Linked DNA regions of Alloalcanivorax dieselolei B5. The protein of the gene in region 1 interacts with the protein of each later gene in a pairwise test. Links are inferred from orthologs where the notes say so. Each region holds a gene or a part of one and is shown on either strand. Other genes may lie near its edges. The genes, in order: dnaE and dnaQ.

What was found.
Region 2: the proteins of dnaE (region 1) and dnaQ interact in binary tests that used the Escherichia coli proteins (3 or more experiments, as listed by UniProt). The link is inferred for Alloalcanivorax dieselolei B5 from one-to-one orthologs.

Annotation. Positions count from the first base shown.
Region 1 is NC_018691.1:2,096,562-2,107,601, reverse strand. What follows is about bases 3,642-7,736. They hold dnaE (DNA polymerase III subunit alpha), read right to left. Parts: upstream 7,346-7,736; coding sequence 3,842-7,345; downstream 3,642-3,841. Other genes in these bases: rnhB (ribonuclease HII), read right to left, coding at 7,383-7,736. In the rest of the region: B5T_RS09530 (CTP synthase), read right to left, coding at 1-924; tRNA lysidine(34) synthetase TilS, read right to left, coding at 1,372-2,640; accA (acetyl-CoA carboxylase carboxyl transferase subunit alpha), read right to left, coding at 2,640-3,611; more of rnhB, read right to left, coding at 7,737-8,021; lpxB (lipid-A-disaccharide synthase), read right to left, coding at 8,018-9,163; lpxA (acyl-ACP--UDP-N-acetylglucosamine O-acyltransferase), read right to left, coding at 9,165-9,935; 3-hydroxyacyl-ACP dehydratase FabZ, read right to left, coding at 10,052-10,489; lpxD (UDP-3-O-(3-hydroxymyristoyl)glucosamine N-acyltransferase), read right to left, coding at 10,568-11,040. UniProt on the Escherichia coli protein: DNA polymerase III is a complex, multichain enzyme responsible for most of the replicative synthesis in bacteria. This DNA polymerase also exhibits 3' to 5' exonuclease activity. The alpha chain is the DNA polymerase catalytic subunit.
Region 2 is NC_018691.1:2,593,310-2,609,938, forward strand. The notes cover bases 5,400-8,356. They hold dnaQ (DNA polymerase III subunit epsilon), read right to left. Parts: upstream 7,260-8,356; coding sequence 6,540-7,259; downstream 5,400-6,539. Other genes in these bases: B5T_RS11665 (anthranilate synthase component I family protein), read left to right, coding at 5,400-6,378; rnhA (ribonuclease HI), read right to left, coding at 7,256-7,699; B5T_RS11680 (class I SAM-dependent methyltransferase), read right to left, coding at 7,743-8,356. Outside these bases: Fe/S-dependent 2-methylisocitrate dehydratase AcnD, read right to left, coding at 1-412; prpC (bifunctional 2-methylcitrate synthase/citrate synthase), read right to left, coding at 482-1,624; prpB (methylisocitrate lyase), read right to left, coding at 1,692-2,582; B5T_RS11655 (GntR family transcriptional regulator), read right to left, coding at 2,628-3,314; B5T_RS11660 (hypothetical protein), read right to left, coding at 3,412-5,184; more of B5T_RS11665, read left to right, coding at 5,281-5,399; more of B5T_RS11680, read right to left, coding at 8,357-8,525; gloB (hydroxyacylglutathione hydrolase), read left to right, coding at 8,618-9,397; B5T_RS11690 (LysM peptidoglycan-binding domain-containing protein), read left to right, coding at 9,472-11,028; B5T_RS11695 (extracellular solute-binding protein), read left to right, coding at 11,164-12,963; B5T_RS11700 (microcin C ABC transporter permease YejB), read left to right, coding at 12,964-14,052; B5T_RS11705 (ABC transporter permease), read left to right, coding at 14,052-15,086; B5T_RS11710 (ABC transporter ATP-binding protein), read left to right, coding at 15,083-16,629. UniProt on the Escherichia coli protein: DNA polymerase III is a complex, multichain enzyme responsible for most of the replicative synthesis in bacteria. The epsilon subunit contain the editing function and is a proofreading 3'-5' exonuclease.

The DNA.
Region 1 (11,040 bases):
GTTGAGCGACTTGTAGGCGTCCGCCAGCTCCACGTACTTGCCCACCATGCCGATGGTGACTTCGTGCTGGGGATGCAACTGGGCTTCCACCACCCGGTCCCACTCGGACAGGTCCGGCTGCGGCAGATCAAGGCCGAATTTTTCCACCACGATGGCATCCAGTCCCTGCTCGTGCATGCCGCGCGGGACCTGGTAAATGCTCTTGCAGTCCGGCGAGGAGATCACCGCGCGGGCTTCCACATTGGTGAACAGCGCGATCTTCTCACGGGCGCTCTGCGGAATCGGATTATCGGCGCGGCAGACCAGAATGTCCGGCTGCAGACCGATGGAACGCAGCTCTTTCACCGAATGCTGGGTCGGTTTGGTTTTGATCTCGCCGGCGGTGGCGATGTACGGCACCAGCGTCAGATGCACCAACAAGGAGCGGCTGGAACCCAGTTCCACACGCATCTGCCGCACCGCTTCCAGGAACGGCAACGACTCGATGTCGCCGGCGGTGCCGCCGATCTCGACGATGGCCACGTCGGCGTCACCGGCCCCTTCCTGGATCTTCAGTTTGATTTCGTCGGTGATGTGCGGGATCACCTGCACGGTGGCCCCCAGATACTCGCCACGACGCTCCTTGTCCAACACGTCCTGGTAGACGCGGCCGGTGGTAAAGCTGTTGCGGCGGCTGAGCCGGGCACGGATAAAGCGCTCGTAGTGCCCCAGGTCCAGGTCGGTTTCGGCGCCGTCCTCGGTGACGAACACCTCCCCGTGCTGATAGGGGCTCATGGTGCCTGGGTCCACGTTGATGTAGGGGTCCATCTTGATCAGAGTGACCTTCAGACCACGGGCCTCGAGCAACGAGGCCAGGGACGCCGAGGTGATTCCCTTGCCCAGGGAAGACACCACACCGCCAGTGACAAAAATATAACGTGCCATGCACCCACCAGAATCAGTCATGGATTGAACGTGCCCAAGCCGTCCCGACAACTTCATATTCATCGACCGTGCCACTGATCTTTCCACAACCTGCCCCAGGCCCCAAGCCCCGGAGGTGAGAAAGCGCCAACGAAACACCAAAAAATCGCCGGGAGCGATTTTTCACATCGTGCCAGCGATGGCCCGAAGGGAGGTCGCCATGGATGGCATGACCTCAAAAAAAATACCTTTGCTCACCGCGGTGGGCAAAGGTGTGTTCTGTTTCGGCTTGGAACGGACGTACCGCCGGGTCTCGGTATTCCTGAAATATCAGGGAGTTGGGCTACGTCAGGATGGGACGAAATAGTAACAGAACGGCTGCCGCCAGGGAACCACTGTCGCAGCGCGAAAACGGGTAAAAACGTAAAAGACGGCAAGCGAGCAAACGGCTTCGTCGTCCGCGCCCGCCTACCACCGTAAATGCCACGGCCGGCAGCGGTGCCGGTCCACGCCATCGGCGACGCCGATCATTGGCACCGACACCAATTCATCATCCTGATACAGCAGCGGCCATTGGCGGCGACGCCAGGGCGGCACCCCGGCCACGCGCCACAACTCCGAAACCTGCTGATGCTGACCGTGACGGTGCACACGCTCACCGCCCGCGAAAGGCCGCAGTTGGACGTCACCGGGCGGTACCCACACGGTCACCGCGCCCTCCCCTGGGAGCAGACGCCAGAGACCGGAATCCGGGGGCTGATGACCGTCCCGCCAGTCCAGCGGCCGGCTGAGCGGCTGCAAGTCACGGTCGCGGAGCAAGTAGAGATCACCGCGATAGCGACGCAGTGTGCGCCCCCCCCAACTCACCCGGGCCTCCCGGTCCGATGGCGCCCGCAGCAGAGCGTGGATTTGCCCGGTGACGGCCAGGGACGGCGGCGGCGCCCCCGCCTGATCCAGCCACCAGCGCAGCACATTATCCCGACGTTCACGGCTCAGCGCCGCCAGCCCCCCCAGGGGCAACCGATCCCTCTCCGCCGCCAATCCCCGAGCATCCTCGGCGGCCCTTTCGTCCAGCAAGGTGGCGGCGTCCGCCATCACCCCGGCGGTGCGAGCCAGGATCGCCGGAGCGCCCGGCCAGGTGGTGGCCAGGCGGGGCAGAATCTCGTGACGCAGCCGGTTCCGGCGCAGACTGATATCGGTGTTACTGGGATCCTCCACCCACTCCAGGCCCCGGCGGCGAGCCTCGCGCTCCAGCTGTGCCCGCCCGAATGCCAGTAGCGGCCGCCACAGTCGCAGCCCATCCAGCGAGGAGTGCTCGGACATCGCCGCCAGCCCTTGTACGCCGGCGCCACGCAGCAGGTTCAGCAACACCGTCTCGGCCTGGTCGTCACGGTGGTGGGCGGTGATCACGGCGGCGCCGGCGGCCTGTTCGCTCAGAGCCTGGTAGCGGGCGGCACGGGCGCCAGCTTCCAGATTCACATCGGCCGGCACGTTGACCCGGACTTCCTCGAACGGCACGCCCAGTGCCTCGGCCCGGGTTCGGCAGAATACCGCCCAGTCCGCCGACCGTGCCTGCAATTGGTGATTGACGTGCAGGGCCCGCAGGCGGGGACCGAGACCGGCCTCCACCAGCAGGTGCAGCAACAGGGAAGAATCAAGACCGCCGCTGAATGCCAGCAACAGGGGCCCGGGCGGGGCCTGGGCCGCCGACACGCGGGGGACGGCGGCGTCGGACATCACTCATCCACGGGGTCGCTGATGAAGTTGCCGTAGCTCATCAGGCGCTCGTAGCGGCGCTGAATCAGTTCCGGCTGCTCCAGAGCGTCAAGGCTGTTGAGGGCGGCGGTCAGGGAGCGGCGCACGGCGTCGGCGGCCTGGTCGTAATCACGGTGGGCGCCGCCCAGCGGCTCCTGCACCACTTCATCGACGATGCCCAGTTCATGCAAACGGTTGGCGGTCAGCCCCATCGCTTCCGCCGCTTCCGGCGCCTTCTCGGCGCTGCGCCAGAGGATCGAGGCGCAGCCTTCCGGGGAAATCGTCGCATAGGTGCTGTACTGAAGCATTTGCAAGTGGTCGCAGACGCCCAGGGCCAGCGCGCCGCCGGAACCGCCTTCGCCAATCACGGTGGCGATGATCGGGACTTTCAACTGGGACATCACCCGCAGATTACGAGCAATCGCCTCGGACTGCCCGCGTTCTTCCGCGTCGATGCCAGGAAAGGCACCCGGGGTGTCAATGAAGGTGAAAATCGGCATCCGGAACCGCTCCGCCAGCTCCATCAGGCGCAACGCCTTGCGGTAGCCTTCCGGATTGGGCATGCCGAAGTTACGGCGTACCTTTTCTTTCACTTCCCGGCCCTTCTGGTGGCCGATCACCATGATCGGCCGGTCGTCCAGACGGGTAATGCCGCCAACGATGGCCGGATCATCAGCAAAGCTGCGGTCGCCGTGCAGTTCGTCAAAGTCGCCGAAGATTCGCTTGACGTAGTCCAGCGTGTAGGGACGCTTGGGATGCCGGGAAAGCTGCGAGATCTGCCAGGAGCTCAGCTTGCTGAAAATGTTCTCGGTAAGCGCGATCCCCTTCTCCTGCAGCTTGGCGATCTCGTCGGAGATACTGACCTCGCTGCCGGTGCCTACGAGTCGCAGTTCCTCGATTTTGGCTTCCAGTTCCGCAATAGGTTGTTCAAATTCGAGGAAATTCGGATTCATGTGCTACCCCTTGTCACAGTGCGCTCAAGTGTAGCCGCAATACAATGACAGCGTCGAGATACCCGGCTGGGCGTAAAGTTGCAAGTTGTTACCAAGTGCCCGAGAGTCGCGGTCCCCAGACCAGCGGGGTCCCGCAATTCGCTGTCACGCTTACACGCTAACCCCGGGGGCCGCCCGGCGAATTGCGTGTTAGCGTGCCGGCGTGTTGCGTGTAAGCGAGGTCTTCTCCTCTAATACTCCAACTGCACCGACGTCTCGCCGAAGCGGTTGCGCAGCTCATCCACCAGGGCTTCGTGGGGGCTGATTTTCCACTCATCGCCAAGCGGCATGGCCACATCCGCTTCCTTGTGAGCGAGCCGCAACGTCACCGGGATCGCCCCGCCCCGGTACGGCGCAAACAACCGGTCCAGGGTGTCCGGCAGTTGCTGCTCCACCGGCACCGACACGCACAGGCGGCGGGCGAACACCTCGCGGGCCTGGCGCATGTCCATGACCTCGTCGGCCACCAGATTAAAGCCGCCGGAGTAATCGTCGTTACGGACTCCGCCGCGTACCACCAGCAGAATGTCCTTCTGGATACGCTCACCGAACTGGGCAAAGGTCTTGCCGAACACCGATACTTCCAGCCGGCCGGTCTTGTCATCCAGGGTAACGAAGGCCATGCGCTCACCGCTGCGCTTGCTGCGGGTAATACGCAACGCCACCACCAGCCCGGCCACCGTGGCGGCCTCGCCCTTGGCGGTGGGTTGCAGGGCATTGAAGCGGGCGCTGACGAATTGCCGGACCTCGTGTTCGAACTGGTCGATGGGGTGACCGGTCAGGAACAGGCCCAGGGTATCGCGCTCGCCGTTGAGACGCAGTTCGTCATTCCACTCGCGGGCCGGCTTCCACTCCACCACCGGGGTTTCGGCGGTCTGCATGGAGCCAAACAAATCCGTCATGCCGGCTTCTTCGTTGCGGGCGTCCTGTTCCGCCGCGGCGATGGCATCCGGCAAAGTGGCCAACAACGTGGCGCGATCACGGAAATGACGGTTCGGCCCTAGCTTGTCCAGGGCTCCGGCACGCACCAGGGCTTCCAGGGAACGGCGATTGATCTTCTTCAGGTCGATACGGCGGCAGAAGTCGAACAGATCGTCGAACCCGTCAGTGTCGCCACGGGCACTGACAATCGCCTCAATGGGGCCCTCGCCCAGGCCCTTGATCGCGCCCAGGCCATAGATGATGTCGCCTTCCGGATTCACCGTGAAACGATAACCACAGGAGTTCACATCCGGCGGCAGTACCTTGAGGCCCATGGAGTGACATTCATCGATGAAGGTCACCACCTTGTCGGTGTTCTGCATATCGGCGGAAATCACCGCCGCCATGAATTCCGCCGGGTAATGGGCCTTGAGCCAGGCGGTTTGATAGGCCACCAGGGCGTAGGCGGCGGAGTGGGATTTGTTGAAGCCGTAACCGGCGAACTTCTCCACCAGGTCGAAGATCTTCATCGCCAGATCCGGGTCCACACCCTTCTCTTTCGCGCCGCTTTCGAAGATCTCCCGCTGCTTGGCCATCTCCTCCGGTTTTTTCTTGCCCATGGCGCGGCGCAGCATGTCCGCGCCGCCGAGGGTATAGCCGGCCAGGACCTGGGCGATCTGCATCACCTGTTCCTGGTAGAGAATCACCCCGTAGGTGGGCTTGAGGATCGACTCCAACCATTCATGCTGGTACTGCGGATCCGGGTAGGCCAGCGGTTCCCGACCGTGCTTCCGGTTGATGAAGTTGTCCACCATGCCGGATTCCAGCGGACCGGGCCGGTACAACGCCACCAAGGCGATGATGTCCTCGAACACGTCGGGCTTGAGCTTCTTGATCAGCTCCTTCATGCCCTGACTTTCAAGCTGGAATACGGCGGTGGTGTCGCCACGTTTGAGCAGATCGAAGCTGGGCGAATCGTCCAGCGGAATCCGCTCGATCTCCAGCGGCCCGTCCCCTTCGCGCTGGCGGCGCACGTTCACCGCTTTCATCGCCCAGTCGATGATGGTCAGCGTCTTCAGACCGAGAAAGTCGAATTTCACCAGCCCGGCTTGCTCGACGTCGTCCTTGTCGTACTGGGTGACCAGGTTTTCGCCGTGCTCGTCGCAGTGCAAGGGCGCGAAGTCGGTGAGTTTGCCCGGCGCGATCACCACGCCGCCGGCGTGTTTGCCCACGTTTCGGGTCAGGCCCTCCAGTTTGAAGGCCATCTCCATGATTTCATTGACCGCTTCCTTGTCCGGGTTGCCGTCGTCCTCGAGGAAATCCCGCAGCGTTTCTTCCTGCTCCAGTGCCTTCGACAGGGTCATCCCCGGAGTGCCGGGAATCATCTTCGAAAGCCGGTCGGCCATGCCGTAGGGTTTGCCCTGCACGCGCGCCACGTCCCGCACCACCGCCTTCGCCGCCATGGTGCCGAAAGTGATGATCTGACTGACCGCGTCACGGCCGTATTTATCGGCCACGTAATTGATCACACGGTCGCGTTTTTCCATGCAGAAATCGACGTCGAAGTCGGGCATGGATACCCGCTCCGGGTTGAGGAACCGTTCGAACAGTAGGTCGTAGGCGATCGGATCGAGGTCGGTGATCTTCAGTGCGTAGGCCACCAGGGAGCCGGCGCCGGAGCCCCGCCCGGGTCCCACCGGCACCTGATGTTCCTTACCCCACTGGATAAAGTCCGCCACGATCAGGAAGTAACCGGGGAAACCCATCTGGTTGATGATGTCCAGTTCGAACTTGAGGCGGTCATCGTAGATCTTGCGGCGCTCGGCGTAGTCCGGCGCCTGCGGATCGAGAATCTTGACCAACCGCTCCTCGAGCCCGTCCCGGGACACTTTCTCGAAGTACTGCTCGATGGTCATGCCTTCCGGCACCGGGAAATCCGGCAGGAAGTTCTTGCCCAGGCGAATATCCAGGGTGCAGCGACGGGCGATCTCGACGCTGTTTTGCAGCGCCTCCGGCAGATCGGAAAACAGCTCCGCCATTTCCTCCGCGCTTTTCAGATACTGCTCTTCGGAATATTTTCGTGGCCGGCGCGGATCATCCAGGGTGTTGCCGTCGTGAATACAGACCCGCGCCTCGTGGGCTTCGAAATCCTCGCGCTTGAGGAAACGAACGTCATTGCTGGCCACCACCGGAATGTCCAGCTCCGCCGCCAGCGCCACGCTGGCGTGCAGGCAGTCCTCATCGCCGGGGCGCTGGGTGCGTTGCACCTCCAGGTAGTAACGGTCACCAAATACGGTTTTGTATTCCGTGGCCCGTTCCCGCGCCAGATCGGTCTTCTCCGCCAGCAGCCATTTACCCACGTCGCCAAACCGGGCGCCGGACAACACGATCAGCCCCTCGTTGAGCTCCAGCAGCCACTCGCGCCGGATCAGCGCCCGTTCGCGCACCTGGTTGGTCTGCCAGGCGCGGCTGATCAACAGGGTCAGATTGCGGTAGCCCTGTTCGTTCTGCACCAGGCAAGTGATATAGCTGGGCTCGTCTTCAGGATCATCCGCCTGCACCCACAGGTCCGCGCCCATCACCGGTTTGATCCCGGCATTCTGAGCATTGGAATAGAACTTGATCAGTGCGAACAGGTTGTTCTCATCGGTGACCGCCACCGCCGGCATGCCCTGGGCGGTGCAGGTCTTGATCAGTTCTTTCACCCGCACCACCCCATCCACCAGGGAGTAGTCGGTATGCAATCGCAAATGGACGAAACGGGGTTCGCTCACGAAAAAGCTCCTTGATTCCCGCCACGGCTGCGGCGGGTCAGTTCGATTCGATCAGGGCCGCTACCGGGCCAAAGGAACGGCGATGTTCTGGCAAGGGACCGAGCCGGCGCAACGCTTCCAGGTGCACCGCGGTGGGATAGCCCTTGTGACGGTCGAAGCCGTAATCGGGATGCCGCTGGTGCAACGCCACCATTTCCGCGTCCCGCGCCACTTTGGCGAGAATCGAGGCGGCGGCGATGGCCGGCACCCGGCCGTCCCCTTTCACCACCGCTTCCGCCGGACAGGCGAAGGACGGGGTCCGATTACCGTCCACCAACACCGCTTCCACGTCAATGGGCAGCGCCTCCACCGCCCGGACCATGGCCAGGTGAGTGGCGTGATAGATGTTCAGTTGATCCACTTCCGCCGCCTCGGCGCGGCCCAAAGCCCAGCCCCGGGCCCGTTCACGGATCAATTCCGCCAACCGCTCGCGGCGTTTGGCGGTGAGTTTCTTGGAGTCCGCCAGCCCCTCTATGGGCCTTGCCGGGTCCAGCACCACGGCGGCGGTCACCACCGCCCCCACCAGCGGCCCCCGGCCCACCTCGTCGACGCCGGCCAGCACCATGCCCGGTTGCCAGGCAAAAGCGCTGGGCACGAACGGCTCACTCAGATCATATTCAGGAAAGGGATGGTTCATCGCTGTCCTTCCAACAGGCCGGCAACGGCAGCGGCGGCCTTGACGCTGGCGCCACCACGCAAGGCTTCATGCACCCGGGTGAAATCCTCCCGCAACGCGGCCACCCGCCGCGGTTCATGCAACCAGCGATTCACTTCCCGCGCCGCCGCCTCGCCGCTCAACTGATCCTGAATCAGTTCCGGCACCATGGCTTTCCGGCAGAGCAGATTGGGCAAGGCGACGAATTCGCTCTTCACCAATCGCGAGACGATGGCATAGGTCACCGCGCCCACCCGGTAGCCCACCACCATGGGTTTTTTCAGCAGCAAGCCTTCCAGGGTGGCGGTGCCGGAAGCCATCAGTACCACATCGGCGGCCGCCATCACCGTGCGGCTGTGCCCGTCCACCACCGTCACCGGCAACGCCGGCGCCGCCCCCAGCGCCAGTTCGATTTGCTCGCGGCGGGCCGGGTTAGCAGCGGGAATGACAAAACGCAGCGCCGGATTATCCCGGTGCAGGCGCACCATGGCATCGAGGAACGGCGGCATCAGTTGGGACACCTCTCCGCCCCGGCTGCCCGGCAGCACCGCCAGCCACTGGCCGTCCCCGGCCAGGCTCAGCTCATCGCGGGCGGCGGCGGTGTCCACATCCAGATCGATCATGTCCGCCAGCGGGTGGCCGACAAAGGCCACCGGCACGCCATGCTCCTCATAGAACAGCGCCTCGAACGGGAACAGCGTCAACATCAGGTCCACGTCCCGGCGGATCCCCTTGACCCGCCCCTGGCGCCAGGCCCACACCGACGGGCTGACGTAATGAACGGTGCGCAGCCCGGCGGCGTGGGCGCGCTTGGCCACGCCCAGGGTGAAATCCGGGGAATCGATGGTGATCACCACCGCCGGGCGCTTTTCCAGCAAGGCGTCCACCAACTGGCGGCGCAGACGGAACAGCTCCGGCAGGTGGGAGAGAACCTCGGTGATACCCATCACCGACAGCTTTTCCATCGGAAACAAGGTTTCAAAACCGGCGGCGATCATGCGTTCGCCGCCAACACCGAAGAAACGGGCATCCGGGTAACGCGCCCGCAAGGCCTCGATCAGGCCGGCGCCGAGAATATCGCCGGAAGCCTCGCCGGCCACCAGGGCGATCAGCGGCGCGTCCATATCAGCGAGTGATGCCCCGGGTGGAGTCACGCAGCGAGTCCACGAACAGCTTCAGCTTATCGCACTGCCCGGCTTCCGGATCCAGCTCCGCCAGTGCCTGTTCCAGGGTCATACCCTGGCGATAGACCACTTTGAAGGCCTTGCGCAGACGGTTGATGACTTCGCTGTCCCAGCCACGCCGGCGCATGCCTTCGAAGTTCATGCTGCGGGCGGAGGAAGGATTGCCACCGACCATGACGTAGGCGGGGACATCCTTGACGATCAGACTGCAGCCGGCGGACATGGCGTAGGAGCCGATGTGACAGAACTGGTGAATGCCGGTCATGCCGCCAAGAATCACATTGTCGCCGATGTGCACATGGCCGGCGATGCCGGTGGCATTGGCGAAAATATTATCGTTGCCGATCATGCAATCATGGGCGACATGCACCGTGGCCATTAGCAAATTGTTGTTGCCGATGCGGGTTAGCCCCTGATCCTGCACGGTGCCGCGGTGAATGGAGACGTGCTCTCGAATGACGTTACCGTCACCGATCTCCAGACGAGTGGGCTCCCCCTGATATTTCTTGTCCTGGCAGTCCTCGCCCACCGAAGCGAACTGAAAAATGCGGTTATTGGCGCCGATGCGGGTCGGTCCTTTGATCACCACATGGGGGCCGATAACAGTGCCGGCACCGATGGTGACGTCAGGCCCGATCACGGAGTACGGCCCGACTTCAACGTCCGCCGCCAGGTCCGCTTTGGGATCAATAATGGCTGTGGGATGAATCATAGGTATGCGTGTCCACCCTGGGCTGGTGTGTCGTTCCGAATGGTGCAACCGCCGCCAGTATAGCCAAGAGTCCAAAGGGCGGCGATGGCCGTGACGCCCGCCCGAGCGGGCGTGAATCAGACTTTCTGTTCCGCCACCAGCATGTCGGCGGAGGCCACCAGTTGGCCTTCCACTTCCGCGCGGCAGGTGAACTTGAGGATACTGCGGCGCAGCATCAGCCACTCGGCATGCAGCGTCAAACGGTCACCGGGCACGACCTGGCGCTTGAAACGGGCATTGTCCACGCCCACCAGCAGGTAGATGTAACCGTCCGCCGGGCGCTTGTTCTCGGTGACGAACCCGAGGATCCCGGCGGCCTGGGCCATCGCCTCGATGATCAGCACGCCGGGCATGATCGGTTCCTGCGGGAAATGGCCGTTGAAGAAAGGTTCGTTGATCGTGACGTTCTTGTACGCCTCGATGCGCTTGCCCGGCTCCACGTTCACCACCCGGTCCACCAGCAAAAACGGATAGCGGTGGGGCAAGTATTCCCGCACCTCGTTAATGTCCATCATGATATGTATTCCGAAAGCAAAAACCCCCTGTCGGGGGCGTGACATCCGATCGTCGCTGGGCCTGACGCGGCCTGGGATTCAGTCTTCGCTGCTCCCGCCCCGCGCCTTTTCCAGACGACGAACCCGCCGGGACAACTCGTCCAAGTGGCGAAAACGCGCCACATTACGGCGGTAACGGTCCTGTTTGTCCACGGGCAGCGCCGACCCGTAAGTGCCCGGTTCCGTGATCGAACGGGACACCAGGGACATGCCGAGAATCTGTACCTGGTCACAGATTTCCAGGTGACCCGAGATTCCCACCGCGCCGCCGATCATGCAGTAACTGCCAATACGGCTACTGCCGGCAATACCGACCTTGCCGGCCAGGGCGGAATGATCGCCGATCACCACGTTGTGGGCCACCTGAATCTGATTATCCAGGATCACCCCATTGCCGATCACGGTGTCCTCGATGGCCCCGCGATCAATAGTGGTGCCGGCGCCGATCTCCACGTCCGCGCCGATACGCACACCGCCCACCTGCGCTACCTTGGTCCAGCCCGCGCCATTGA
Region 2 (16,629 bases), 500 kb from region 1 along the record:
GGTTTTTCTGGAACGCGTCTTTCTCGAACCCCGGATGCTCGACCGCCAGGGAATGATCCACGATCAGCTGAGTCGGCACCACCGGGTTCACCTTGGACGGGTCCCCGCCCTTTTCGGCGATGGCGTCACGCAGACCGGCCAGGTCCACCAGCGCGGTCTGGCCAAGAATGTCATGGCACACCACACGAGCCGGGTACCAGGGAAAATCCAAGGTGCGCTGGCGTTCGATCAACTGCTTCAGGGAATCGGTGAGCGATTCCGGTTCACAGCGGCGAACCAGCTGTTCGGCCAGGATGCGGGAGGTATAAGGCAGTTTGTCGTAAGCGCCGGACTGGATGGCGTCGACCGCGGCACGGGTGTCGAAGTAGTCGAGATCGGTACCGGGCAGCGGTTTGCGGTAATCAGTGTTCATGGCTAGGCATCAATCGAGTCGGGTTGGCGGGCTGGGTCGAGGGAGCGGCGCACCGCTCCCCTTCCCGGATCAGCGTTGCGCGATCGGGGTTACCTTGCGAATCTCCGGACCGGTGTACTCGGCGCTCGGGCGGATAATACGGTTGTCCGCGCGTTGCTCGAAGACATGACCGGCCCAACCGGTCAGGCGGCTCATCACGAAAATCGGAGTGAACAGCTTGGTCGGGATCCCCATGAAGTGGTACGCGGAAGCGTGGAAGAAATCAGCATTACAGAACAGCTTTTTCTCCCGCCACATGACTTCCTCGCAACGTACCGAAACCGGGTAAAGCACGGTATCGCCCACATCGGCGGCCAGCTTCTCGGACCAGCCCTTGATGATGGCGTTGCGCGGGTCGGACTCGCTGTAGATGGCGTGGCCGAAGCCCATGATTTTTTCCTTGCGCTCGAGCATGCCCATCATGCCCTGCTCGGCGTCGTCGGCGTCCTTGAACTTCTCGATCATGTCCATGGCCGCTTCGTTGGCGCCGCCATGCAGCGGGCCGCGCAGGCTGCCGATGGCGCCGGCGACGCAGCTGTGGATGTCACTCAGGGTGGAAGCGCACACCCGGGCCGTGAAGGTGGAGGCGTTGAACTCGTGCTCCGCGTACAGGATCAGAGACACGTTCATGACCCGCTCATGCAATTCGCTGGGGGCTTCATCACGCAGCATGTGCAAGAAATGGGCGCCGATGGAATCATCATCGGTGTTCTCTTGCACACGAACGCCGTCGTGGCTGAAGCGGTACCAGTAACAGATGATGGAAGGGAAACAGGCGAGCATGCGGTCAACGCAGTCTTCCTGGTTCGGGAACACGCCCAGAACCGAGGTGTCTTCCTGCTCAAGATTACCGAGCATGGAACAGCCGGTGCGCATCACATCCATCGGATGGGCGTCCTTGGGAATACGCTCGAGCACTTCCTTGAGAGCCTGGGGCAGACCGCGCAGCGTTTTCAGTTTGGCCTTGTATTCGTCCAGTTGCGCCTGGGTGGGCAGTTCGCCCTTGAGAATCAGGTAAGCCACTTCCTCGAACTGGCAGTGTTCCGCCAGGTCCTTCACGTCATAGCCCCGGTAAGTGAGCCCGGAACCGGATTTGCCCACGGTGGACAGAGCGGTTTTACCTGCTACCTGGCCTCGCAGGCCGGCGCCCGCCAGTTTCTTGCCTTCTGCCATTATCATTCTCCTGCTTCAATTCCGGTGTTTACGTCTGCCCTCTCCTCGGCCGGGAGAGGCGTTGTCATCAGCCCTTGCCCTTGGCGAACAACTCGTCCAGCTTGCGCTCGTAGTCGTGATAGCCGAGGAAATCGTACAGTTCCATACGCGTCTGCATGGTGTCGACCACTTCTTGCTGGGTACCGTTCTCGCGGATTTCGCGATACACCTTCAGCGCGGCCTGGTTCATGGCGCGGAACGCCGACAGCGGATACAGAATCATGCTGGCGCCGGCATCGGCCAGCTCTTCACGGGTGAACAGCGGCGTGGCACCGAATTCCGTGATGTTGGCCAGCAACGGCGCGCCACCAATGCCATCGGCGAAGGCCCGGTAGTCATCCAGAGTGTGCACGGCTTCGGCGAAGATGCCGTCAGCCCCGGCTTCCAGACAGGCGCGGGCGCGTTCCACCGCCGCGTCCAGCCCTTCTTTCTGGAACGCGTCGGTACGGGCGATGATGAAGAAATCATCGTCGGTGCGGGCATCAGCGGCGGCCTTGATGCGGTCCACCATTTCTTCCTGGGAGACGATTTCCTTGTTGGGACGATGGCCGCAGCGTTTCTGCGCTACCTGATCTTCCAGGTGCACGGCGCCGGCGCCGGCACGAATCATTTCCTTGACGGTACGGCCAATGTTGAAGGCCCCGCCCCAGCCGGTGTCGATGTCCACCAGCAGCGGCACCTCGCTGGCGGCGGAAATCCGGCGAACATCCTCCAGCACGTCGTTCATGGAAGTGATGCCCAGATCCGGCAACCCATAGGAGGCGTTGGCCACGCCACCACCGGACAAGTAGATCGCCCGGTAGCCCACCTGTTCCGCCATCATGGCGCAGTAGGCATTGATGGTGCCCATGATCTGCAGGGGCTTTTCTTCGGCCAGTGCCCGTCGAAAACGGGCGCCGGCGCTGTTCGGCTGGCTCATTGTCATCTCCTGTGTCGGTTCCACCCGGCTCGCGGCGCGTGACGCTCAGACGGCGTCCGGCTCTCTCCGCTTCGCCTGCTGTTCGATATTTTCTCTTGCCCGGCTGATATGGCGGCGCATCAACAGCTCCGCCAGGTCCGCGTCCCGCGCTTCGATCGCCTCGACGATACGGCGATGCTCGTTGAGGGCCTTCTGCGGCCGGTTGGACACGGTACTGAACTGGTAACGGTACATTCGCACCAGGTGATACAGCCCGCCCACCAGCATCTGGATCAGCGTGGCGTTGTGGCTGCCCTGGATAATGCGGTAATGGAAATCGAGGTCGCCCTCGCGCTGAAAGTACGCGGTGTCCTCGCGCAGGTCCTGCTGCTGTTCATGCTGACCGAGCAACGCGGTCAGCCCGCGCACTTCCTCATCACTCATATTCTCGGCGGCAAGGCGTGCGGCCATGCCTTCGAGCGCCTCACGCACGTAGTAGATTTCGATCAGATCGTCGAAGCTGAGGGAGGTCACGCGGGTGCCCACATGGACCACCCGTTCCAATAACTTGCGGGATTCCAGGCGGCGCAGGGCTTCGCGTAAAGGGCCACGACTGACGCCGTAGCGGTTGGCGAGATCGGTTTCGCTGACTTTGGTGCCGGGTGCGATCACACCGCGCACGATATCGTCCTGGAGACGGGCAAACACCCGATCCGCCAGGGTTCTTACGTTATCGTCGAGGGTGTGGGTCATGGCATTCATTGTCGACAATTGAAGGATCAGGTGGCGACTTTACCCGTCACCCTCTGATCTTTCAATGGTTATTGTCGACAATGGTGCCAGAGCAAGCTCAGAGAGCGCAGCTACTGCCCTGATAGCGCCATTCCACCGAGCCGCGGCTTTCGGAGTCCTGACGCTCCAGGTCATCGCTTCCGGCGGCCCGCAACTGTGCCGGGCGGTATAGATCACGCCAGATACCGCGCAGTCGCTCACTGTAGCGGTCCGTGCGATACAACGGGCGGTTGCCGCTGGTCAGATCCAGAGTGCCATCAATGCGGGTGCCAAAATGAGGCGTACCGGCCTTGTTGGCGGCCCCGGGCGCCAGCAGCAAGGTCACTGTCGCACGGCTCTGGCTGGCGGCGGTGACCAGTCCGGCGGGCACCACTTCATCCTCGCAGGACGCGGCGGCGTAAGCGGCGCCGTCGGCGGAGATACGCACCACGAAGGTTTCAATCTGGTTCTCATCGGCCCGATTACGCTCACGGGCCTGGTTCGGTTCCAACGTCCGACAGCCGCCGCTGCTGTCATGCAGGCACGCCGGATAGTTGCCGTTGCTGCCCAGTTCCTTGGTGGGAATAAAATCCGAGCACTGCTCCGAACTGCCGGTACAGGCCCGTTTCAGGGTCACCGAGTAATAGCCGGCGGCCACGCTGGCGCCATCGCCGTTCACCATCATCGGCCCGGTCTGCGTGGCGCGGACACTCAGGCCGAGGTTGCCGGAGCCCAGTACACTCCCCTGAACTCGCCCGGCTTCACCGCCACCCGGCGCGGACGGGCTGCCCGGCAGATCCAGTGCGAAGTCGGTGACAAAACCGCCCGCCACGCGCTGATTGATATAGAGCGCGCGATGCCCCAGCAGACGCCCGGTCAGGGTGGCATCGGTGCTGGCGGCGCTGCTGTTCAGCAGACCGACGATATGCCCTTGCTGGAAAGTCAGTCCCGCCGTCAGCGTGGGGACGCCCTCCCAGGTCACCAGATCCTCGCCGCCGCCGTTGTCCGGATCCCCTTTTTGCAGTTGTCCCAGGCCCAGCACGCGGCCATCCGGCAGTACCAGGGCTTCCATGCGCAAGGCGCTCTGATTGGTGTCGAACGCCTCGGGTTGATCACAGGGCGCGGCCCCGTCCTGGCAGGTCTCCAGGGCATACTCCCCTGCGCGCGTCGCCCTATTGGCGTTACTGATCCGGGCGGTCACCGTGGACGGATCCGCTGGAAAACCAGAGACCGGGACCTCGGCGGACACCGCACCCAGCAACGGCTGCCAGGCGGTACGGAAAGCGGCGTAGTCCGGATAATCAAATTCCAACGCCGGCACCAGGGCGTCGAAATGCTCGCTGACCAGTTCGTTGACCACCTCGGGCAACTCCAGCCGGGAAGTGGCCGGATCGCTGTCCAGCGCCATCAGCAGCGCCGCCCGGTTACGCACCCGATAGTCGCCGGCGTCGATCCGCCGTGGCGCCTCCACCATATCGGCCAGAGTGAAACGATAGTCGCGGGTTGTCAGCCGTTGCGGCAAGTAGGCTTCGCCGAGGGTAACCCAGCGCCCTTCGTAACGGCGATCACCCAGAAAGAAAGCGATGCTTTCAGCGTTCGATGGGCACAGGGCCTGGTTCGCCGGCAACTGCTCGGTGGCGGTGTCCAGTACATAGTAAAGAGCGCGGCCACACTCGTAGGACAGATTGGTCGCCACGGTGCCTTCCAGCGTCACCCGATGCTCTCCGCCGGGTTCCAGCAAACACCGCGCCGTGGAGGGACAGACCCCCACATCATGCTCGGCATAGCTTTTGCCCCCGCCGCCGCAGGCCGCCAAGGCCAGACAAGCGGACATCAACAACAGTTTTTTCATGCGCGTTTATTCCTTCGCCACGGCTCGCCGCCCGGCGCCGGGAGCGCTACACTAGCCGGCCTGTTTTCGCCGCCCGCGAGCCTTTCCCGACACCTCATGCTTGATAGCGTTCACGTCGTCTTTCATCAAAATGGCCGTTTGCTGGCCCTCGGGCCGCCCGATCACACCCTGTACGCGCAAGACCGGGAAGCCCTGAAAGCCCTGCCGGAACGGGTCGCCGATGCGCTTGCCCAGGGTTACCGGTTCGCCTGCGGCCTGCTCCCCTATGCCGCGGGCCTGGCCCTGCACGGTATTGGCGGCTGCGATACACCAGCGGTGGTGCATCTTTACCGGTCCATGCCGCGGCCGTTCCACCAGCAACCAGGCACCTTCCGTCTGACCCGGCCATTCCAGGCACAGCAAACTGCTGATAAGTATGCCTATGCACTGCAAAGGATCAGTTGCTATCTCGTAGCCGGAGATTGCTATCAGGTAAATTACAGTCAACGTTTCGATGCCCGCTTCCAAGGCGACCCGCTGATCGCCTTCCAACGGCTGGTGCACGCGCACCCCGCGCCCCATGCCTGTTTTTTCCGTGATCGGGGCGAGGCGGTGTTCGGCGTATCGCCGGAGCGCTTCTTGCGGGTGGACGGCCGCGACGTGGTTACCGAGCCGATCAAGGGCTCGCGGCCGCGCGGCGATGGCGAGGAAGAGGATCGGCGTCTGGGCGAGGCCTTGCTGGCCAATCCCAAGGATCGCGCCGAGAACCTGATGATCGTGGATCTGTTACGCAACGATCTGGGGGCGGTTTGCGAGCCGGGCTCGATAACGGTGGACCCGCTATTCGAATTGCGCCGCTTCAGCAACGTGCAGCATCTGGTGTCCACCGTGCACGGCCGCCTGCGCCCGGACGTGACGCCCCTGGCCGCGCTGATCAGTGCCTTTCCCGGCGGCAGCATCACCGGCGCGCCGAAGAAACGGGCGATGGAAATCATTCAGGAACTGGAATCGGTACCGCGTGGCCCCTATTGCGGCACATTGTTCTGGCAGGACGATCAGGGACGGTTGGACAGCAACATTCTGATTCGCACCCTCTACACCCGGGGCGACGCACTGCACTGCCACGGCGGCGGCGGCATCGTGGTCGATTCCACCACCGAGGAAGAATATCGGGAAAGCCGCTTTAAAGTAGAAAAGCTGATGGCGGTGTTGTAACGCCAAACGCCGCCTCCCATCCGGCCGAATGTCAAAGCCACCGTAGGAGCCAGCCCTGCTGGCGAATGGACCTACAGACCCAGATTCACCAGCAAGGCTGGCTCCTACAGTGGCTTCCTGGCCGTCTGTGAATGCATGCCTGCAACGCTCGCGATGCCGAGTCAGCCCTCCTCAGTCCCCCACAGGGTCGGCTCGCCGTTCTGCTCCGCCATGGAGCGCAGCTTGTCCAGATGGCGCTGAAGATCGCCGCCATCAGCCGACACCACCCGCAGCGAAGGGCGGTCCGCGCTCAACCGGCGAATTGCCTCCGCCTGCCGCTGACCGCCACTGCTGCCATCCTGCCCGTCCAGGGAAAGGTTGGTCTGGCCGCCGGTCATGGCCAGATAAACGTCGGCGAGGATCTCGGAGTCAAGCAGAGCGCCGTGCAATTCCCGGTGGCCATTGTCCACGTCGTAGCGGCGGCACAACGCATCCAGGCTGTTCTTCTGCCCGGGGTGCATTTCCCGCGCCAGCCGCAGGGTATCCAGCACCCGGCAGCGCTGCTCCACCGTGCCCCACCTGGCGCCCAGCAGCTTCAACTCGTGATTGATAAAACCGACATCGAAAGGCGCGTTGTGAATCACCAACTCGGCGCCGTCGATGAAATTGACGAATTCCTCGGCGACTTGCGCGAACACCGGCTTGTCGGCGAGGAATTCCAGGGTGATGCCGTGCACCTCCATCGCCCCCTGGTCGATCTCCCGTTCCGGGTTGATGTACAGGTGCAGGTTGTTACCGGTAATGCGGCGGTTCATCACCTCCACACAACCGATCTCGATAATACGGTGGCCGGCGGCGGGCTCCAGGCCGGTGGTTTCCGTATCCAGTACAATCTGTCTCATCCGTCCACACTCATCTGATCAATTCCACGGTTGGCCAGGCGGTCGGCCCGTTCGTTCTCCACGTGCCCGCTGTGGCCTCGCACCCAGCGCCATTCCACCTCGTGGGGGGCGGCGGCCTGATCCAGGCGCTGCCACAGATCGGCGTTCTTCACCGGCTGCCGGGAAGCGGTGCGCCAGCCGCGCCGCTTCCAGTTGGCCATCCATTCGGTGATGCCCTGACGCACATACTGGGAATCGGTGGTCAGCACCACCCGGCAGGGTGACTTCAAGGTTTCCAGAGCAACGATGGCCGCCATCAATTCCATGCGGTTATTGGTGGTCAACGGCTCACCGCCGAACAGTTCCCTCTCGTGCTCGCCATGGCGCAGCAACGCGCCCCAGCCTCCCGGCCCCGGATTGCCACGACAGGCACCGTCGGTAAAAATTTCCACTGTCTTCAAGAACCACTACTCCACTTACTTTCAATATTCATTCTTTCGATATTCATTCCACATTGCGTTGCCAGCGGGCCACGGGCACGGAAATGACCGTTGGACGTGATGGTTCGCCGCGCCGGAACGACGGCGCCAGCGGCCGCACCATGGCGGCCCGCTTGCGCGCCACCAACAGATAACAGGCGCCGTGGCGCCACCACAGGCGCCGCCCCAGCCATTCCAGCCACGCCAACCGGCGGCGGCCACGCTCACCGAGCGGCAGGTTGTGGAAGCCGCTGGCCAGGCCTTCCACTTCAAACCCCAGCACCTGCAGCCAATCACTCACTCGATAGGGGGTGAAGTAACGTCCCACCCAGCCCGGCCGGCGACGGGCGCCGGGCCGGAACCAGCGCGCCAGCCCCAGCAGACTGACCGGTTGAAACGACACCACCGCGATCATGCCGCCCGGCGCCACGCAGCCAGCGGCCTCCCGCAGCACCTGATGCGGCTCGTCCTGAAACTCGAGACCGTGATGCAGTAACAATACATCCACGCTGTTCTTGGCGATGGGTAAGGCCTTGGCCTGCGCTTGTACCTGCCCTCGGCCCAGCTCCGGCGGCGTGACGTTGCAGCACCAGGGAATACGAATGCCTTCCAGCATATCCCGGCAGGCACAGGAACCCACCGACACCGCCCGCTGCCCCACCAACCTGGGCAGCCAGTCGGCGAGCAACTCGCGCTCCTCGTGGAGCAGGGCGCGGCCGGCGTCGCTGTCCAGCCAGCGATCAAAGCGATGCGGCATATCCTGGGGATGACGCCGATAAGGGCCGCGGGGCAAGGGGGGTAACTGCATCCGTGACACTCTCCCTGGTAGGCTCGACTCCGTGGTAGGCTTAACGCTGACGTTCAGTGCCAAATATCAGTTCCAAATAAGGGTAGCACGACATGCTTCAGACCCCTACGGCGATTCCCGCCTTCCAGGACAATTACATTTGGGCCCTGCGCCGTGACCAGCACTGCGTGGTGGTTGACCCCGGCGACGCCGCTCCGGTGGAAGCCTGGCTGCGCCAGCAGGGTCTGATTCTGACCGGCATCCTCATCACCCATCACCATCCCGATCACGTCGGCGGCGTCAACACCTTGCTGGAACACCGGGATATCCCGGTATACGGCCCGGCCCGGGAAACCATTCCCGGCCTCACCCACCCTCTCAATGACGGCGACCGGGTGAAGCTGGCCGATCTGGATCTGGATCTGGAACTGGAAGTACTGGACGTACCCGGCCACACCCTGGGACACATCGCCTACCATGCCCGCCAGCCGGGCTGGTTGTTCTGCGGCGATACTCTGTTCGCCGGCGGCTGCGGGCGCCTGTTCGAGGGCACTCCGGAGCAGATGCACCACTCGTTGTCACGACTGGCAGCGCTGCCCGAAGGCACCCAGGTCTTTTGCGCCCACGAATATACCCTGGCCAATCTCACCTTCGCCGCCAAGGTGACGCCGGAGGACCCGGATGTGCGCACGCGCCTCAACGACGTCAAGGCGCTGCGCGATGCCGGGCGCATCACTCTGCCCTCCACCATCGCCGTGGAGCGCCGCACCAATCCGTTCCTGCGCGCCACCGAGCCCGCTCTGCGCCAGTCCTGTGAGCGCCACTTCGAGGCGCCGCTGGACACCCCGGTGGACAGCTTCGCCGCCCTGCGGCGCTGGAAGGACAGCGGCTGACGCCGGATTTAACCTTGCCGTAACCTTTCCCGGTCCCTAGAATTCACCGGAATTTCAATAGCCATATAATTGACATGCATAGACTTCTAGGCGTTTTTGCCTTGGGGGTGTTGTGGTTTGGCGGGGGCTGCTCACTGACACCATCCGTGGATGAACTGCCGCCCATGCCACCGGCGGCACCGGAGCCAGAACCGGAACCAATACCAGAACCAGAGGCGGGCACACCCGGCCTCGCCATCGCCGAGCCGGCGGAACAAGACCAGGATCTCTGGGCGCGGCTGCGCGAAGGGTACGGCCTGCCCCGGGTGGACAATTCCCGAGTGGAAGAACAGCGGGTGTTCTACACCCGCCACCCGGTCTATTTCACCCGGGTCACCACGCGCGCGGAACGCTACCTGAAGTTCATCATCGACGAAGCCGAAGCGCGACACATGCCCACCGAACTGGCTCTGCTGCCAGTGGTGGAAAGCGCCTTCGACCCCTTCGCCTATTCCCACGGCCGCGCCGCCGGACCCTGGCAGTTCATTCCCTCCACCGGCCAGCATTTCGGCCTGCGCCAGGATTGGTGGTACGACGGCCGCCGCGACATCATCGCGTCCACCCGCGCCGCCCTGACCTATCTGCAACAGCTCGCCGACCGTTTCGACGGCGACTGGCTGCTGGCGCTGGCCTCCTACAATGCCGGTGCCGGTACCGTTCTCCGGGCACAGAAACGCAACGAAGCGGCGGGCAGGCCCACGGACTTCTGGAGCCTGGATCTACCCACTGAGACCACCGCCTATGTGCCCAAGCTGCTGGCGGTGGCGGATATCGTCAGAAATCCGAAGCGATACGGCGTGGCTCTGCACCCGATCACCGATGTGCCCTACTTCATCAGCGTCGACACCGGTGGGCAGTTGGACCTGACCCAGGCCGCCAGACTGGCCGAAGTGCCGATGGAAGAGCTGTATTTGCTTAATCCCGGCTTCAATCGCTGGGCCACGGCCCCCGCCGGACCGCACCGTCTGCTGGTACCGGCGGACAAGGCGGAACGGTTCAAGGCCGGTCTGGCCAACTTGCCCGCCGGCCAACGGATGCGCTGGCAGCGTTACACCATCGCCCGCGGCGACAATCTGCAAAGCATCGCCCGCCGCCACCGTACCAAGGTGCAGGTACTGCGCGAGATCAATCACCTCAAGGGCAACACCATCATCGCCGGCAAAACCCTGTTGATTCCTCAATCCGCCCGAGGCAGCGCCGCTCCGGCCGGGGACGACAGCAATCCGCGGGGCCGGCGGCTGGCACACAAGGTTGGTGATGGCGATACCCTGTGGGATCTGGCCCGGCGTTACCAGGTGGCGGTACGTGACCTGGCCCAATGGAACGATCTCGACCCCAAGGATCCACTGCGGGTCGGGCAGACCCTGAAAGTGTGGAGTGGCGACGAAGACGGCGGCCAGACGCAACGTTCCGAAATGGTCCGCCAGGTCCGCTACTCAGTACGCCACGGTGATTCGTTGTACACCATCGCCAATCGCTTTAATGTGTCCGTGAACGACATTCGCAGTTGGAATAATACCCTGAGCAAGCGCCGCTACCTGCGTCCCGGTGATCGTGTCACGCTGTTCGTGGACATTCGCGACGCCCCCTGATCGAACCGTGCGGGCCGCCGGAACGCCGCGCGCCGCTCATGGTCTATACCCTGTCGAAGGCGCCGAAAGCTGGCACCCAAGCCTTCGACAGGCTCTAATGTGGGATTCGATGACGATCAGGAGTGGATAATAACGATGAGAGCCGTCACCATTCTGTTGGGTTTGCTGCTGGCCCTGCCGGCCTTCGCCGAAGTGCACAGCGGCCATGCCATCACCATGTACGACGCTCCCAAGTATGGCCCTTCCTTCCGTCAGTTCGACTACGTCAATGCCGACGCCCCCAAAGGCGGTCAGATCAAGCTCCATGTGATCGGCGGCTTCGACAGCTTCATGCCCTACCTGCCCAAGGGCAGCGCCGCCGCCGGCGTCGGCGGTCTCGGCCCCAGCTTTATTTACGACAGCCTGACCGTGCGCAGCCTGGACGAACCGTTCACCGAATACGGCCTGCTCGCCGAACGCATGGAATGGCCGGACGATCGCAGCTGGATCACTTTTACCCTGCGTGATGAAGCCCGCTTCGCCGACGGCCACCCGGTCACCGCCGAGGACGTGGTATGGAGCTTCAATCAGTTGACCGAACATGGCCAGCCGCTTTACGCCTACTACTACGCCGATGTGGAAAAAGTGGAGGCGCTCTCCAAGCGTAAGGTGAAGTTCACCTTCAAACCCGGAGACAACCGGGAACTGGTGATGATCGTCGGCCAGCTTCCGGTATTGCCCAAGCACTTTTGGAAAGACAAGGACTTCACTCAGGCCGATCTCACCGTACCGATGGGTTCCGGCCCTTATCGCATCGCCAGTTTCAAGCCCGGCAAGCAGGTGGTGTACCAGCGCCGCGATGACTACTGGGCCTGGGACCTGCCCGTTATCCAGGGCCAGTACAACTTCGGCCGGGTGATCTTTGAGTATTATCTGGATCAGACCGTGGCCCTGGAGGCCTTCAAGAAAGGCGATTACGACTTCCGCTTCGAGATGAACTCCAAACTCTGGGCCACCGCCTACACCGGACGGGATTTCAACAGCGGCAAGCTGGTCAAGGAAGAAATCCATCACCAGAACCCTTCGGGCATGCAGGGCTTTATCTTCAATACACGCCGTGCGCTGTTCCAGGACCCGGCGTTACGCGAGGCCATGGCCTATGCGCTGGACTTCGAATGGTCCAACAAACAACTGTTCTATAACCAGTACAAGCGCACTCGAAGCTATTTCCAGAACTCGGAAATGGCCGCCACCGGCCTGCCCTCGAAAGCGGAGCTGAAACTGCTGGAACCGTTGCGCGATCAACTGCCGGAGCGGGTCTTTACCGAGGAGTATCAGCCGCCGGTCTCCGACGGCACCGGCCGTCCGCGGGAGAATCTGCGCACCGCCCAGACCCTGCTCAAGAAGGCCGGCTACGAGGTGCGTAACGGTCAGTTGTTCAATCCCGAAGGGAAGCCGGTGAAATTCGAGTTTCTGCTTTACAGTCCGGCGTTCGAACGTGTGGTCCTGCCGTTCTCCCGCAACCTCAAGGCTCTGGGTATCAGCGCCGATGTGATCCGCGTGGATGAATCCCAGTACCTGCAGCGGGTGCGAAATTTCAATTTCGACATGATCGTCGGCGGCTGGGGCCAGTCCTCCTCCCCGGGTAACGAACAGCGGGACTTCTGGTCCAGCGAGGCGGCGGACCGGCCCAGCAGCCGCAATTACGCCGGCATCAAGGACCCGGCCATCGACAGCCTGGTAAAAACCCTGATTGCCGCCAAGGACCGCGACGCTCTGGTGACCAGTAGCCGGGCGCTGGATCGCGCCCTGCAGTGGGGATTCTATGTCATCCCCAATTGGGGGATGGATTACCACCGCTTCGCCTACCGCTCCCGGCTGGCCCATCCTGATTTGCCGCCGTACCTTGGCGTCGACGGGGCCCTGGATCTTTGGTGGGATACCACGGCGGAATAAATGCCACGCTATATTCTCAAACGACTACTGCTGATCGTCCCCACCCTGTTCGGCATTCTGTTGCTGAACTTCCTGGTGGTGCAGGCAGCCCCCGGCGGCCCGGTGGAGCGCGTGCTCGCCGAGCTCCAGGGTCAGGGCGGTGGCGCGGGCCCCGGCGGCGGCTTCGCCGGCACCACGGCCGATACCATCGGCGGTGGCGGGCATTCCGGTTATCGTGGCTCCACCGGGCTGTCACCGGAACTGGTGGCCCGTATCGAGCAGTTCTACGGCTTCGACAAACCGGCCCTGGAACGCTTCTGGATCATGCTGCGCAATTACCTGAGGTTCGACTTCGGCGAGTCCTATTATCGTGATCGTCCGGTGTCGGATCTGATCATCGAACGTATTCCCGTATCGGTATCACTGGGGCTGTGGAGCACGCTCATCGCCTATCTGGTGTCGATTCCGCTGGGCATTCGCAAAGCGGTGAAGGATGGCTCCCGGTTCGATGTCTGGAGCAGCACCGCCATCGCCATCGGTTACGCCATTCCCAGTTTTCTGTTCGCCATTCTGCTGGTGGTGCTGTTCGCCGGCGGTTCCTATTTTGAGTGGTTCCCGCTGCGCGGCCTGACTTCGGACAATTTCGAACAGTTGTCCTGGTTCGGCAAGATCATCGACTATCTGCATCACATCGCCCTGCCCACCCTCGCCATCGTCATCGGCAATTTCGCCACCCTCACCATGCTGACCAAGAACTCGTTCCTCGACGAGATCGGCAAGCAGTATGTGCAAACCGCCCGGGCCAAGGGACTGACGGAAAAGCAGGTGCTCTACCGCCATGTTTTCCGCAACGCCATGCTGATCATCATCGCCGGCTTTCCCGCCGCGTTCGTCAGTGTGTTCTTCACCGGCGTGTTGTTGATCGAGTATATCTTCTCCCTGGACGGTCTCGGGCTGCTTGGCTTCGAATCGGTGATCAACCGGGACTATCCGGTGGTGTTCGGCACCCTGTTCATCTTCACCCTGCTGGGCATGCTGCTGAAACTGGTCTCCGACCTGACCTACATGTGGGTGGACCCGCGTATCGATTTCGAGCGGAGGGCCCACTGATGATGGCAACGGCAAGCGCGCCTCTTTGGCGGCGGCAATGGCGGGCGTTCCGAGGCAACCGCCGCGGCTTCTGGTCCCTGTTGGTGTTCCTGGTGCTGTTTGTGCTCAGTCTCGGCGCGGAATGGATCGCCAACGACAAGCCGTTGTTGATTCGTTATGACGGCGCTTTCTATACCCCGGTGCTGCACACCTATCCGGAAACCACCTTTGGCGGCTTCTTCGAGACCGAAGCCAATTACCGGGATCCGGTGGTGCGGGAGTTGATCGAGGAAAAGGGCTGGATGCTGTGGCCGGCGATCCGCTACCACTACACCACCATCAATTACGAACTCACCGTGCCGGCACCGGCACCGCCTTCGGCGGAGAACTGGCTCGGCACCGACGATCAGGGTCGGGACGTGCTGGCGCGCCTGATCTACGGTTTCCGCACCTCGGTGCTGTTCGGTTTGATGCTGACTCTGAGCGCCAGCGCCATTGGCATCATGGTCGGCGCCATCCAGGGCTATTACGGTGGCTGGACCGATCTGGCCGGGCAGCGCTTCATCGAAATCTGGTCGAGCATGCCGATTCTCTATCTGATCATCATCCTCTCCAGTTTCGTGATTCCCAGTTTCTGGAGCCTGCTGGTGATCATGTTGCTGTTCTCGTGGATGACATTGGTGGATCTGGTGCGCGCCGAGTTCCTGCGTTGCCGCAACATGGAATACGTGCGCGCCGCGCAGGCCATCGGTGTGCGCACCCCGGTAATCATGTTTCGACACATGCTGCCCAACGCCATGGTCGCCACCCTGACCTATCTGCCGTTCGTGCTCAACGCCGCGGTGATCACCCTCACCTCCCTGGATTTCATCGGCTTCGGCCTGCCGCCGGGTTCGCCGTCACTGGGTGAGTTGCTGGGCCAGGGCAAAGCCAACCTGCAGGCCCCGTGGCTGGGACTCAGCGCCTTCGTCACCCTGGCGTTGATGCTGTCTCTGCTGGTGTTCATCGGCGAAGCCGTGCGCGATGCCTTCGACCCGAGGAAATTCCTGTCATGAGTCTGCTGGAACTGGAGCAACTCACGGTCCGTTTTGGTGACGCCGCGCCGGTGGTGGATCAGGTCAGCCTTAAACTGGAACGGGGCCGCATGCTGGCGCTGGTGGGTGAATCCGGTTCCGGCAAATCACTGACCGCCATGTCGATCCTCGACCTGCTGCCCGCCAGCGCTACCCGCGAGGCCACGGCCCTGCGCCTGGATGACGAGAATCTACTGGCCTGGTCGGCGATGGAACGGCGGCGGCTGCGCGGCGGCCGTATCGGGACGATATTCCAGGAACCGCTGACCGCGCTGAATCCCTTGCACACGGTGGAAAAACAGATCGGTGAAACGCTGCGCATTCACCAGGGGCTCAGCGGTGCCGCCGCGCGCCAGCGCAGTCTGTCGCTGCTGAGCCAGGTGGAGCTGCCCGCCAGCGAAGCCATGCTGTCGCGCTATCCCCACCAGCTCAGCGGCGGGCAGCGTCAACGTGTGATGATCGCCATGGCGCTGGCCAATGATCCGGAGTTACTGATCGCCGACGAGCCCACCACCGCCCTGGACGTGACCGTCCAGGAAACCATCATGGACTTGCTCAAACGCCTGCAGCACGAGCGCAATCTGGGCATTCTGCTGATCAGCCATGATCTCGGACTGGTGGGCCGGTTCGCCGAGGACGTGGCGGTGATGCACCACGGCAAGGTGGTGGAAAGCGGCCCGTCGGAGCAGGTGTTGAGCCAGCCACAAGCGCAGTACACCCGTCATCTGATCGACGCCGAGCCAAGCGGTACCGCGGTACCGGTGGCGGATGACGCCCCAACCTTGCTCCGGGCGGGTGATCTTGAGGTGAGCTTCAAAGGCAGCCGCCGTGGCTGGTTCGGCCCACGGGAGGAAACCCGGGCGGTGGACCGCATTTCTTTTCAACTGCGTCGCGGCGAAACCCTGGGCGTGGTGGGCGAATCCGGCTCCGGCAAATCGACCCTGGCGCTGGCCCTGCTGCGGCTGGTCGCCTGTCAGGGGCGCGTCATGTTGCTGGATCAGGATCTCACCCGCCTGCGTGGCGGCGCCCTGCGTCCGTGGCGACGTCATATGCAGGTGGTGTTCCAGGACCCGTTCGGCAGTCTGAATCCACGTCTGACGGTACTGCGAGCCGTGGAGGAAGGACTTCGCGTGCACCAACCGGATCTGAGCCGCGACCAGCGCCGGGACCGGGTCCGGCAGTTGCTACGGGAAGTGGGGCTGGACCCCGATGCCCTGGAGCGCTACCCCCATGAGTTCTCCGGTGGTCAGCGCCAGCGCATCGCCATTGCCCGGGCCCTGATCATGAAACCGGATCTGCTGATCCTGGACGAGCCCACTTCCGCCCTGGACCGCAGCGTGCAGGCCCAGGTGCTGGATCTGCTGCGCGATCTGCAACGTCGGCACGGGCTCAGCTATCTTTTCATCAGCCATGACCTCAAGGTGGTGCGCGCCCTCAGCCACCGGTTGCTGGTGATGCGCCAGGGTCAGGTGGTCGAGCATGGCGACACCGAGGCCATCTTCCAGCGGCCTGCTCACGACTACAC